Regions from separate parts of the Mesorhizobium sp. LCM 4576 genome, predicted to be linked through region 4. Evidence: predicted binding sites of a transcription regulator. Region 4 holds the regulator's gene; each other region holds the start of a gene.

Region 1 (2,667 bases), on a different contig from region 4:
GGAACAGCGCCTCTCGCTGCAAATGGGTGAGGCGTTTGGAATCGTCGAGGCCTTCCGGGATGTTGGCGGGATTGAGCACCACCGCGGCGGCCACCACCGGACCGGCGAGCGGACCGCGGCCTGCCTCATCCATGCCGGCGACCGGCCACAGCCCGTCGGCCATCGCCTTCGTCTCGATCGAGAAGTCGGGCTTCTCGACCATTTCAAAGAGAAGCGGAGAATCGGAACGCGCGCGAGCCATGGTGCGGCGAGGTTCGCATCGGCTCCGATTCTCCGCAAGTCCTTCCGGGTCGGATGGGGCGTCGGACCGGGAAGGCACCGTCTCACGGCCGGGGGACAAGGGCCGGACGGAATTTCGAACAAGTGACAATTCCAGACGGAAAATCGCTGTGTCTGGAAGTGCTTGGCACCGGCCCGTCATGGCCGGCACCCAAGTCAAAGCAGCATCAGTTGCTCGCCGGCGCCGGAGCCTGCGACGAAGTGGTCGGTGCGAAGCTGCCGTCGCTCGATATTGAGGCCCAGCCGCTTGGCGGCGATCTCGAAGCGTCGGCCGATCTGCCAGGCATAGGGGCCGGCGCCCTTCATGCGCTTGCCCCATTCCGAATCGTAATCCTTGCCGTCGCGCATCGAACGGATCAGCGACATCACATGGCGATAGCGGTCCGGATAATGCCGCAACAGCCAGTCCTTGAAGATCGGCGCCACTTCGAGCGGCAGGCGCAGGATGACGTAGCCGGCCTCCCTGGCGCCCGCGGCTCTGGYCGAATCGAGGATGCGTTCCATCTCCGGATCATTGAGACCCGGGATGATCGGCGCCACCATCACGGATGCCGGAATGCCGGCATCCGAAAGCTGCCTGATCGCCTCCAGCCGCTTCGTCGGCGTCGACGCGCGCGGCTCCATGGTGCGGGCCAGCATGCGGTCCATCGTCGTCACCGACAGCGCCACTTTTGCAAGGCCGCGCTCGGCCATGCGCGACAGGATGTCGATGTCGCGCGTCACCAGTGCAGACTTCGTCACGATGCCGACCGGATGGCCGCGCGCCTCCAGCACTTCCAGGATCTCGCGCATGATCCGGTATTGTTTCTCGATCGGCTGGTAGGGATCGGTGTTGGTGCCGATGGCGATCGTGCGCGGCAGATAGCCCGGCTTCGACAATTCCCGGTCCAGCATGCGCGCCGCGTCCGGCTTGGCGAACAGCTTCGATTCGAAATCGAGCCCCGGCGACAGGCCCATGAAGGCATGCGTCGGCCGGGCGAAGCAATAGACGCAGCCATGCTCGCAGCCGCGATAGGGGTTGATCGAACGGTCGAAGGAAATGTCGGGCGACTCGTTGCGCGTGATGATCGTGCGCGGCTTTTCGACCTGCACTTCCGTCTTGAACGGCGGCAGTTCCTCCAGCGAGTTCCAGCCGTCGTCGAACACATGTCGGCTGACCGGCTCGAACCGGCCGGACGGGTTGATGCCGGCCGAACGGCCGCGATTGCGATCGGGCCGCACGCGCATGCCGCTCTGCTCGATCATCGCATTTGCCATCTCGGCTCGTCCTGCTCCGAAAGCAGCAATATCGGCGCGTACGATCTGTTCCATTTTCGCCCTCTCCCAAGGACTGTCGGCAGGCTGTCGAATCGCTYTGTTCATGAAACTATTCCTATTTTACCGATGAGAACAAAGCAAGAACTTTTTCGCTTGGAGCGCCCAACTGGCGCTTCGCCGCGCTTTCCGCTATTCGGCTGATATGCTCAGCGTTCTCATCGAAACCTTGAACGACGAGGAGGGTCTTGCCCGCACGCTCGCCTCGCTGGTCGGCGGCGCGGTCGAAGGCGTGGTGCGCGACGTGATCGTCTGCGATCAAGGCTCGACCGACCAGACGCATCGGGTGGCGGAGCATGCCGGCTGTCATTATGTGACCGGCGGGATCGCCGTGGGCATCGGCCAGGCCAAAGGCGATTGGCTGCTGCTTCTGGAACCCGGCGCCCGGCTCGCCGAAGGCTGGATCGACGAGGTCGTGGCGCACACGGCGAAGCAGACTATGCCGGCGCGCTTTTCACGCGCCCGCGCCGATCGGGCGCCATTCCTGGCCCGCGTCTTTTCGGGCAACCGGGCGCTGGCCGAAGGCCTTGTTATAAGCAAGCGCCAGGCATCGGCCTTGGCAAAGAGCGCGCGCAGCGCTGAAGCCCTGGCGCGCGGCCTGGCGACCAGGCGGTTGAACGCCGAAATCTGGGTGGCGCCGCCGAAGTAAGGCCGGCTCTCCCTTCTCCCACAAGGGGAGAAGGAAGAAGCGCAACCCAGCCCAGTCAGATCCCCTCGATCTCAACCGGCATCCAGGCACTGCGGCGCCTGGCCAGGCGCTRCTCGCGCGTCTCGGTGTCGAACCAGACGGCGACCGGCTCGCRCGAGAACGACGCGCGATCGTCGAGCGCGTTGACGATGACGACCGCCGTGGCGTCGTCGCCCTGACCGGCGATTGCCGCGACATAGACGCCGCAGTCGCGGCAGACGAGATAGTCGGCGGTGCGCAGGCCGAAGCGGTAGACCTGGAAGCGATCCCTGTCCGCGACCGAGATAACCAGCCTGCCGTTCGGGTCGGCGGCCGCGCGCGAGCCATGGCGTGTGCAGAAGGAGCACTGGCAGGCGCGAATTTCCAGCGCGGCCGGATCGAGCGCT
Region 2 (2,093 bases), on a different contig from region 4:
CGCGTTCGGCCAGGATCGCCTGGCAGACATAGTTGGCCTGCTCGGCCTCATCGCGCACGCTGACCAGTTGCGGCTTGTGCGAGGACCGGCGCTCGGTCCACAGATTCTTGGTGAAGCGCTCGCTCGCCTCGCCGATCACCCTGTTGGCGGCGGCCAGGATCGTCTCTGTCGAGCGGTAATTGCGCTCCAGCATGACGATCTCGGCGGGCCTTGCGAATTGTTTCGGAAAGTCGAGGATGTTGCGCACTTCTGCGGCGCGGAAGGAATAGATCGACTGCGCGTCGTCGCCCACCACGGTGAGCCCGGCGCCATCCGGTTTCAGCGCCAAAAGGATCGAGGCCTGCAGCCGGTTGGTGTCCTGGTATTCGTCGACCAGCACATGGTCGAAGCGGGAAGCGAGATGCGCGGCGATCTCGGGCTCGGCCGCCATCTGCGCCCAGTAGAGCAGGAGGTCGTCGTAATCGAGCACGTTCTGCGCCTGCTTGGCCTCGACGTAGGCCGCGAACAGCTCCTTGAGCTGGTCGGCCCATGCCGCGCACCAGGGGAAGGCGGAGCCCARCACTTCGCCAAGCGGCGCCTGCGCATTCACGGCCCGTGAATAGATCTGTAGGCAGGTGCCTTTGGTCGGGAAACGGCTTTCGGTTTTCGAGAATCCCAGCTCGTGCCGGGCAAGGTTCATCAGGTCGGCCGAATCCTCGCGATCATGGATGGTGAAGGCGGGATCGAGCCCGATCTGCTCGGCATAATCGCGCAACAGCCTTGCGCCGATGCCGTGGAACGTGCCTGCCCAGGCCAGTGCGTCGGCGATGACCGCCGCGTCACGGCCGAGCACCTCGCCGGCAATGCGCTCGACGCGCTTGGCCATCTCGGCCGCGGCGCGACGCGAGAAGGTCATCAAAAGGATGCGGCGCGGATCGGCGCCCTTGACGATGAGATGGGCGACGCGATGCGCCAGCGTGTTGGTCTTGCCCGAGCCGGCGCCGGCGATCACCAGCAGCGGCGTCGTCACCTTGCCGTCGCCATGCACGACCGCCAGCCGCTGCTCGTCATTCAGCCGGGCAAGATAGGCGGGCGTCTCGAAGGACGAATCATGGGCGGCGATGTTCATCGCCCATCAAGCATCGTTTCCGCTTTGTTCGCAATAATTTCCTCGCCCCGCGCGAGCGGGGAGAGGTGGCCGCGAAGCGGCCGGAGAGGGGATTACGCGGCTACCTTGCCCCCGAGGCAACTACCGCTTCGGTTCCACCCCCATCGCGGCCGACTGCCGCCGTAGCCTGCGCCTTTCGTCGCTCGGCATATCCAGCGGCGCGACGTTTCCCGGCACCTCGTCGATGATCCTCACGGCAACGCGATAGGCGGTGTAGGCAAAAAGGCCGGCAAGCAGAAGGCGGACCATGATCAGTTCCTCGTTGCGTTCGATTGGCTCGGGATTTCAACCGGACGCGGGCTTGTTGGTTCCCACCCGCCTACGCAACCACCGTCCACGCAACCAAACCGCTATCGCCTCGTTTGCCCTTCATGAAAGGGGCGAACGAGAGGAGGTCGTCATGAAGAAACTTCCTGTACTGCTGGCTCTCGCGGCAGGGCTCGTGCTCGCCGCCTGCGACAACAGCGTGCAGCCCACCAAGGCACCGGGCGATGAAGTCAACCGGAACCCTCAGGTCGACAAGAACCCGGTGCCGAAATCGACCACCGGCGGAGACCAGCAGGGTACAGCGCCGAAGCAATAGGGCAGGGGGCGGGTTCAATTGTTGTCGGCCTGAAACGAAGAAGGCCGGCGCTGCTTGGGAGGAAGCTGGGTAGCGCCGGCCAAGCGGGAAAATCRGGCCCGCCGCACGATCCAACATAGCTGAGTCTCGACGTTGCGTCATGGCGTGATCGCGGTAGCCGGCTATAAGCGGAAAGATCACTGAAAAATCCTGAAATCCGCCGGGGTCCGCCTTCGCGTGCCTTGGATGTCGTGTCTTGATGCACGAAGTGGCGACCGGTGCCGACGGTTGGGTACTGGAGGCGTCGAGCAAGAAGTGCRCCAACGCTGGTAGGCGGCAATCCTGGCTCTCACGCCAGCGCCGAGCGGYCCTGCTGTCCGCCGG
Region 3 (3,314 bases), on a different contig from region 4:
AAGAAGGCCGCGCGCGACAAGGTCGCCGGCATCCTGGCTGCGCGCCCCGAACGGCGCTGCGAGATGGTGGTGCGCATCAATCCTTTGGCCAGCGAATGGGGCACCCACGACCTGTTGGCCGTGGCCAAGGCCGAGCCCGACGGCATTCTACTGCCCAAGATCGGCACGCCGCGCGACATCCTGGAAGCGGGCGACCTGCTCGACGACAATTTCGCGCCGGACAGCGTGAAACTATGGGCGATGGTCGAGACGCCCAGAGCGCTGCTCAACATCGGCGCCATCGCCGAGCTTGGCCGCGATCCGGCGGCACGCCTCAATTGTTTCGTTACCGGAACGAATGACCTGGTGAAGGCGACCGGCATCCTGGCGGACCGGCGCTATCTGATGCCCTGGCTGATGCAGCTGGTGCTCGCCGCTCGCGCCGGCGGCCTCGACGTCATCGACGGCGTCGCTAATGATTTTCGCGACCTCGACGCCTTTGCCCGCGAATGCGCCGAGGCCGCCGCCATGGGCTTTGACGGCAAGTCGCTGATCCACCCTGCCCAGATCGAGCCGGCGAACCGCGCCTTTTCGCCGTCGGCGGAGGCGCTGGCCGGGGCCCGCGCCATCCGGGATGCGTTCGCGCAGCCCGAAAATGCCGGCAAGGGGGTGATTGCGCTGGATGGCAAGATGGTCGAGCGGCTGCATCTGGCGGAAGCCGAGAAACTTCTGGCGAAGGCCGCGATCATCGGCGCATGATGCGCCGGGCGCGTTTTCAGGCCCGGCTTTCCGCCCGGTCATAACAGCTTAGGCACGACAGGACAGATCCATGAAACTCTACCGCTTCCTCACCGGCCCGGACGACGCCACCTTCTGCCACAAGGTGACGGCGGCGCTGAACAAGGGCTGGCACCTGTTCGGCTCGCCGACCTACGCCTATGACAAGAAGACCAAGTCGATGCGCTGCGGCCAGGCCGTGGTGAAGGATGTCGAAGGCCAGGAATACACGGCCGACACCAAGCTCAGCGACTGGTAGGCGACGCCCCCTCACCCAGCCTCCGCTTCGCTCGGCTGACCTCTCCCCGAGGGGAGAGGAGGCGGTCGGCGCCGGCGCCAACCTCTTCTCCCCACCGGGGAAGGTGGYCGCGAAGCGGCCGGATGAGGGGGAGTCGCCGCGAAGAACGATGCGGATGACGAGGTGCTTTAGCCCGCTGCCGCCTGCTCGGCCGCCTCCTCGATCCGCTCCATGTCATCGTCCGACAGGCCGAAATGGTGGCCGATCTCGTGGATCAGCACATGGGTGACGATGTCGCCCAGCGTCTCCTCGTTCTCGGCCCAGTAGTCGAGGATGGCGCGGCGGTAGAGCGTGATGCGGTTCGGCCCCTCGCCGGTCTGCGGGTTCCAGCGCTCGGCGATGCCGCGCCCCTCGAACAGGCCGAGCAGGTCGAAGGGCGTCTCCAGCGACAGGTCGTCCATGATCTCGTCGGTCRGAAAATCGGCGATCTGGATGACGATCTCGCCGGTGAGCTGGCGGAACTCTTCCGGCAGATGGGCATAGGTCTCCAGCGCCAGAAGCTCCATCTCGTCCATCGACGGCGAGAGCTGGTCGTGCCAGGTGCGGGTCTTGTAGATGCGGGCCATGAAATGTCCTTTGATCCAGGCATATAGGCTTTCGCGCCGATAGAGGCAAATGAGCCGGCTGGCGGGCTTTCCCGAGGGTAAAGAGTGAAGGAATAAATTCCTTGTGACTCCGCTTGACTCTTCCGGGGCCCTCTGGAATCTATAAGAACATAACAGGAACAATTGCTGCGGAAGTGAACGTCATGGCGATGAGCGCCGTGGCGCGGGACACTGTTTTTGCCCTGCGCCGCCAGATCGCGAAGATCGAAGGAACGCTGCCCGAGCGCCTGCAGGCGCCGGCGCCTGGCGCGCCTCTCGATGCTGCCAGGTTGGACATGACGCTTGTCCGGCGTGGYCTCGCCGTGGCTGCGGCGGACGCCTTCCTGCGCACCGGCATCGAACGCCTCGACACCGCCCTTGGCGGCGGCCTGCCCAGGGCGGCGCTCAGCGAGATCCATGGCCTGGAGACCCGCGATGCCGGCACCGTCGCCGGCTTCGCGCTGTCGCTCGTGAGCCTGATCCTCAAGGAAAGGCAGGGCCTGCCGATTCTCTGGGTCGGCACGGCGGAAATCTTCCACGAGGCAGGCCTTCCCTATGCCAGAGGCCTTCACGCTTTGTTCGGCATCGAGCCGGAGCAATTGCTGTTTTCCGAGGCGCCGAAGCTGCTCGACGCGCTGTGGATCGCCGAGGAGGCCGCCCGCATGACCGCCTTCGCCGCGGTCATCCTCGAGATCCGCGGCAGTCCGCAACGGCTCGACCTCACCGCCACGCGGCGGTTGCACGCGCGGGCGCAAAATGCCGGCAGGCCGGTGCTTTTGCTGCGCCAGGCCGGCGCGGCCGACCCCACCGCCGCCCCTGTGCGCCTCATCGTTTCGGCAGCGCCGGCGGCCAGCCGCGAGACGGTCGCCGGGCCGCTCGCCGGCTCGATCGGCCGCCCCGCCTTCAAAGTCGATATCGGCAAGAGCCGCACGGCCCTGCCCGGACAATTCACACTGGAGTGGAACCCAAATGAGCACGCTTTTGCAGAAAGAACAGAGAATTCTGTCGCTGTGGTTCCCGCATCTCAGCGCGGAGCGGATCCTGCGTCAGCGTCTGGGGCGGTCCTGGCGTTCCCGGCCCTCGCATCATCTGCCTCTGGTGATCAGCCATCGCGACAACAACACCCAGCGCATCGCAGCCCTCGACGAGCGGGCTGAGGCGCTCAAATTGAAGCGTGGCATGGGCATTGCCGATGCCCGCGCCATGCATCCTTCGATCGATGTGGTCGAGGCCGACCCGGAAGCCGACCGCCGCCTGCTCGAAGGCCTTGCCGACTGGTGCGACCGCTACACGCCGCTGGTGGCGATCGACGCCGAGGACGGGCTGTTCCTCGACGTCACCGGCTGCACGCATCTGTTCGGCGGCGAGCGCGCCATGCAGGACGAGATTCTCACCCGCTTCTTCCAGCAGGGTTTCGATGTCCGCGCAGGCCTCGCCTCCACGCCGGGCGCCGCCTGGGCGGCAGCGCGCTTCCATGGCGACCGCATCGTGGCCGGCGGCGAGGAGGAGGCGCTGCTTTCGCCGCTGCCGCTGTCGGCGCTGCGCATCGCGCCGGAGACCCGTACCGGCCTGGAAAGTGTGGGCCTGCGCACCGCCGGCGCGGTGATGGCAGCACCCCGCGCGCCGCTCGCCCGCCGCTTCGGCGCCTCTCTTCTTCTGCGCCTCGACCAGGCGCT
Region 4 (4,234 bases):
CGACCGCGCCGCCGGCAAAACGTTCGTTGCTCGGGTTCCTGTCGCGAAAACTGGCGGTCGGTGTGGGTGGCGCCGCCGTGACGTCGCTCATCGCGGGCAGCGCGACATTACTGTTTGCGATCTGGCATTTCCAGCGCGTGTCGCCGCTCAGCCTGCTCGCCAACCTGGCGGTCATGCCGATCGTCTCGCTGATCGTCATGCCGTTCGCCGTGCTGAGCGCACTGGCCATGCCCTTCGGCTTCGACGGTCCGTTCCTCTTTGTCATGGGCAAGGGGCTGACGGCGATGATCGCCATTTCGTCGTGGATCTCCGAGCGCTCACCGGTCGACGCCGTCGGGCTGATCTCGATCCAGTCGGTGCTGCTGGCGACGGTCGCGCTGGTGATCGCGACGATGGCCACCACCTGGCTGAGGCTTGCCGCCGTTCCCTTTGCGCTCGCCGCGCTGCTGGCCATTCCGCATGTCCGCACGCCGGATGTACTCATTTCCGAGGACGCGCATCTGGTGGCGATGCCGATCGGCGGCGGCGAGCTTGCCGTCAATCGCGAACGTTCCAACGAGTTCACCACCGACAACTGGAAACGGGCGCTGAAAGCCGAGACAATCGTGCCGCCGGAGACGTTTGCCAAAGATGCGCTGGACATCGCCGATCCCGTCGACCTGCCGCCCGGCTCGCCGTTCTACTGTACGGGTGATCTCTGCATCGGCCGGCATCCATCCGGCGCCATCGTCGCACTCGCTGAAAACCGCGACAGTGCCCGGCCTGCCTGCGGCTTCGCTGATCTCATCGTCATCAACGACGCCACCGCCTACAATCCTTGCTACGATCCGCGCGTGCTTGTCGTCACCAAGCGGCAGCTGGCGCGCGACGGCAGCGCCGCCGTCTTCTTCGATCCGCAATCGGCAACCGCGCGGCCGGCCGTCCGCTATGCTGTGGAAGAGCCATATCGGCCCTGGCACGAGCAGCGGAAATATACTCGCGAGGCGAGAGGACTGCCGCCTTATCAAAAGCCTGAGCGGGCGGATGCGAAACCTTCGCAACCGGATCAGTAGCGGCGGATCAACCCAACAAGCTTGCCCTGCACCTTGACCCGGTCCGGCCCGAAGATGCGGGTCTCGTAGGCCGGGTTGGCGGCCTCCAACGCGATCGAGGCGCCCTTGCGGCGGAAGCGCTTGAGCGTCGCTTCCTCGTCATCGACCAGCGCGACCACGATCTCGCCCGGGCTTGCCGTGTTGGCGTTGCGGATGATGACGGTGTCGCCGTCGAAGATGCCGGCTTCTATCATCGAGTCGCCCTTGACCTCCAGCGCGTAATGCTCGCCGCCGGCGATCATGTCCGGCGGCACTGTGATCGAATGCGTCTGGTGCTGGATGGCGTCGATCGGCACGCCGGCGGCGATGCGGCCCATCACCGGAATGGATACGGCGGACCCGGCATCGTCGTCATTGCTTGGCGTCGGGGCGCGCGATGGCGCAGCCGGCTTGATCTGACGGTTGAGATTGTTCTGACCCAGGCTTCCCTGGATGACGCTCGGCGAAAACTTCTTCGCTGCATTGAGGCCGGGGGCGATCGAGTCGGGCAGCCGCAACACTTCCAGCGCTCGCGCCCGGTTCGGTAGCCGGCGAATGAAGCCGCGTTCCTCCAGCGCCGTGATCAGCCGGTGGATGCCGGACTTGGAGGCGAGGTCGAGCGCTTCCTTCATCTCGTCGAAAGACGGCGGAATCCCGCTTTCCTTCAGCCTTTCGTGGATGAACATCAGAAGTTCATGTTGTTTGCGCGTCAGCATGGCGGCCCCCACGGGTTCTGAAACCAGAATCAGAAAAACAAACCCAGAACAAACACTATCTGTTCCAGTTGTGTTCCGCAACCGTTTAAAGTTTAGTGAATTTGTTGACGTTTTGTTTAGCGTAACATCAGAACGCTGCATTCGGCGCCGGTTTCGGCTGCCGGCGCGAAAGGCTCGCGCACGATCAGGCCGTTGGCGTCGGCGAGCATTCTGAGCATCGAGGAGTCCTGGATGCTGAAGGGAGTCGCAATCAGCGTGCCGGCGTCCTCGCGCACGACGGCGCGCACATAGTCCTGCCTGAGGTCGTTGGCCTGCATCGCGGCGCCCAGCCGGGCCACCCGCACGTCCTGCCTGTGGTCGCGGCCGCCGAGCCGGGCAAGCAGAGGCTTCAGGAAAAGCTGCGAGCAGACGATGCTGGCCACCGGGTTGCCGGGCAGGCCGATGCAGCGGACATTGCCAAGCCGGCCGAACATCAGAGGTTTGCCGGGGCGCATGGCGATCTTCCAGAAGTCGAGCTGCATGCCTTCGCCGGTCAGCACGTCATGGATCAGGTCGTGGTCGCCGACGGAGGCGCCGCCGAGCGTGACGATGACATCGGCATTCGCCTCGACCGCTTTCCTGACCAACGCGGCGATCGCCTCCTTGCGGTCGGCGGCGATGCCGAGATCGAGCGCACGTGCGCCGACCGACTGGGCGGCGGCGGCGACGCCATATGCATTCGACGAAATGATCTGATCGGGGCCGAGCGCGCTGCCCGGGGGCAGCAGTTCATCGCCGGTGGCGATGATTGCGACCAGCGGCCGGCGTACGACATTCAGGGCGGGATGGTTGGCCGAGGCGGCCAGCGAAAGGGCTGCCGCATCGAGCACGCGGCCCTTTTCGAGCAGCACGTCGCCCTCACCGAAGTCGAGCCCGCGGCGGCGTACGTTGCGTGCTTTCGCGGTCGGTTCCGTGACCTCGATCCTGCCATTGCCGCGATCGCGGACGTTTTCCTGAATGACGATGGTGTCGGCGCCTTCAGGCAGCGGCGCGCCGGTGAAGATGCGCACGGCCTGGCCTTCGCCGACGGTCCCGGAAAAGCCGCGGCCGGCAGGCGCCGTGCCTATGACTTCGAGTTGCGCCGGCGCCGAAGCGACGTCGGCGGCGCGCGCGGCGTAGCCGTCCATGGCGGAGGCGTTGAAGGGCGGCTGCGTGCGCAGCGCCACGACCGGTTCCGCCAGGACCCGCGCGGCTGCATCCGCCAGCGGAATGCTTTCGCCCGGCAAAGGTGCTGCGCCATCGAGCAGGCGTTCGAGCGCTTCGGCGACCGGAACCAAAGCCATCAGGCATCCACCTTGTAATCGCCCGACTTGCCGCCGGTCTTCTCGACCAGCCGGATACCGGAAATCACCATGCCGCGGTCCGCCGCCTTGGCCATGTCGTAAATGGTGAGGCAAGCGACCGAGGCGGCGGTCAGCGCCTCCATCTCCACGCCGGTCTTGCCGGTGACACGGGCGAGCGCGGTGACCCTGAGGCCGGGCAGCGTGCGGTCCGGCTCGATCTCGACGGCCACTTTGGTGAGAAGCAGCGGATGGCAAAGCGGGATCAGCTCATGCGTCTTCTTCGCGGCCATGATGCCGGCGATACGCGCTGTGCCCAGCACGTCGCCTTTCTTGGCGTCGCCAGCAAGAATCATCTCCAGCGTTTCAGGTTGCATGGAGACAACGCCTTCGGCGATCGCCGTGCGCGTCGTCTCGGCCTTGTCGCCGACATCGACCATGTTGGCTTCGCCCTTGGCGCCGAGATGGGTGAGGGCCATATCAGACGGCCTCGGCCGCTGCCTTGCCCGTCAGCAGAAGCTCGGTTGCCGCGGCCACATCGGCCTGTCGCATCAGGCTCTCGCCGACCAGGAAGGTGCCGATCTTGCTCTTCTCCAGCCGGCGGCAATCCTGATGCGTGAAGATGCCGCTTTCGCCGACCAGCAGCCGGTTCGCCGGCACCATCGGCGCCAACCGTTCGGAAGTCTCAAGGCTGGTCTCGAAGGTCCGCAGATTGCGGTTGTTGATGCCGATCAGCCGCGACGACAATTTTAGCGCACGCTCCATTTCAGCCTCGTCATGCACCTCGATCAGAGCGTCCATGCCGAGCTCGAAGGCGGTCGCTTCGAGGTCCCTGGCCAGCGTGTCGTCGACGCTCGCCATGATGATCAGGATCGCGTCGGCGCCCCAGGCGCGCGCTTCGTAGACCTGGTAGGGATCGAACAGGAAATCCTTGCGCAGGGCCGGCAAGCGTACCGCTGCCCGCGCCGCCGTCAGGAATTCCGGCGCGCCCTGAAAGGACGGAGCATCGGTCAGCACCGAAAGACAGGCTGCGCCACCTTTCTGATAAGCCCCGGCGAGCGCCGGCGGATCGAAATCGGCGCGGATCAGGCCTTTGGAAGGGCTGGCCTTCTTGATCTCGGCGATCAGC

What was found. Region 4 encodes LexA, which represses DNA repair genes until DNA is damaged. Its sites were predicted from a motif close to TGTTCNNNNTGTGTTCNG; they were not measured.
Region 1: LCM4576_RS26590 (PA0069 family radical SAM protein) is a predicted target of LexA. The motif match lies at 1,665-1,682, and genes of this name have one in related genera.
Region 2: LCM4576_RS28830 (ATP-dependent helicase) is a predicted target of LexA. The motif match lies at 1,134-1,151, and genes of this name have one in related genera.
Region 3: LCM4576_RS37170 (ImuA family protein) is a predicted target of LexA. The motif match lies at 1,764-1,781, and genes of this name have one in related genera.

The regions. Positions count from the first base shown of each region.
Region 1 covers NZ_MDDT01000057.1:172,520-175,186, forward strand. The annotation lists gene LCM4576_RS26585 (ribonuclease HII) at 1-241, opposite strand, end outside; gene LCM4576_RS26590 (PA0069 family radical SAM protein) at 436-1,590, opposite strand; gene LCM4576_RS26595 (glycosyltransferase) at 1,739-2,242, shown strand; gene LCM4576_RS26600 (GFA family protein) at 2,298-2,667, opposite strand, start outside.
Region 2 covers NZ_MDDT01000057.1:649,782-651,874, forward strand. The annotation lists gene LCM4576_RS28830 (ATP-dependent helicase) at 1-1,108, opposite strand, end outside; gene LCM4576_RS36950 (hypothetical protein) at 1,229-1,396, opposite strand; gene LCM4576_RS28835 (hypothetical protein) at 1,548-1,730, shown strand; gene LCM4576_RS28840 (LysR substrate-binding domain-containing protein) at 2,059-2,093, opposite strand, start outside.
Region 3 covers NZ_MDDT01000022.1:15,910-19,223, forward strand. The annotation lists gene LCM4576_RS12355 (CoA ester lyase) at 1-738, shown strand, start outside; gene LCM4576_RS12360 (DUF1737 domain-containing protein) at 809-1,015, shown strand; gene LCM4576_RS12365 (metallopeptidase family protein) at 1,183-1,620, opposite strand; gene LCM4576_RS37170 (ImuA family protein) at 1,803-2,795, shown strand; gene LCM4576_RS12375 (DUF6504 family protein) at 2,737-3,314, shown strand, end outside.
Region 4 covers NZ_MDDT01000004.1:160,483-164,716, forward strand. The annotation lists gene LCM4576_RS00985 (ComEC/Rec2 family competence protein) at 1-1,052, shown strand, start outside; gene lexA (transcriptional repressor LexA) at 1,046-1,786, opposite strand; gene glp (gephyrin-like molybdotransferase Glp) at 1,903-3,108, opposite strand; gene moaC (cyclic pyranopterin monophosphate synthase MoaC) at 3,108-3,584, opposite strand; gene trpC (indole-3-glycerol phosphate synthase TrpC) at 3,586-4,234, opposite strand, start outside.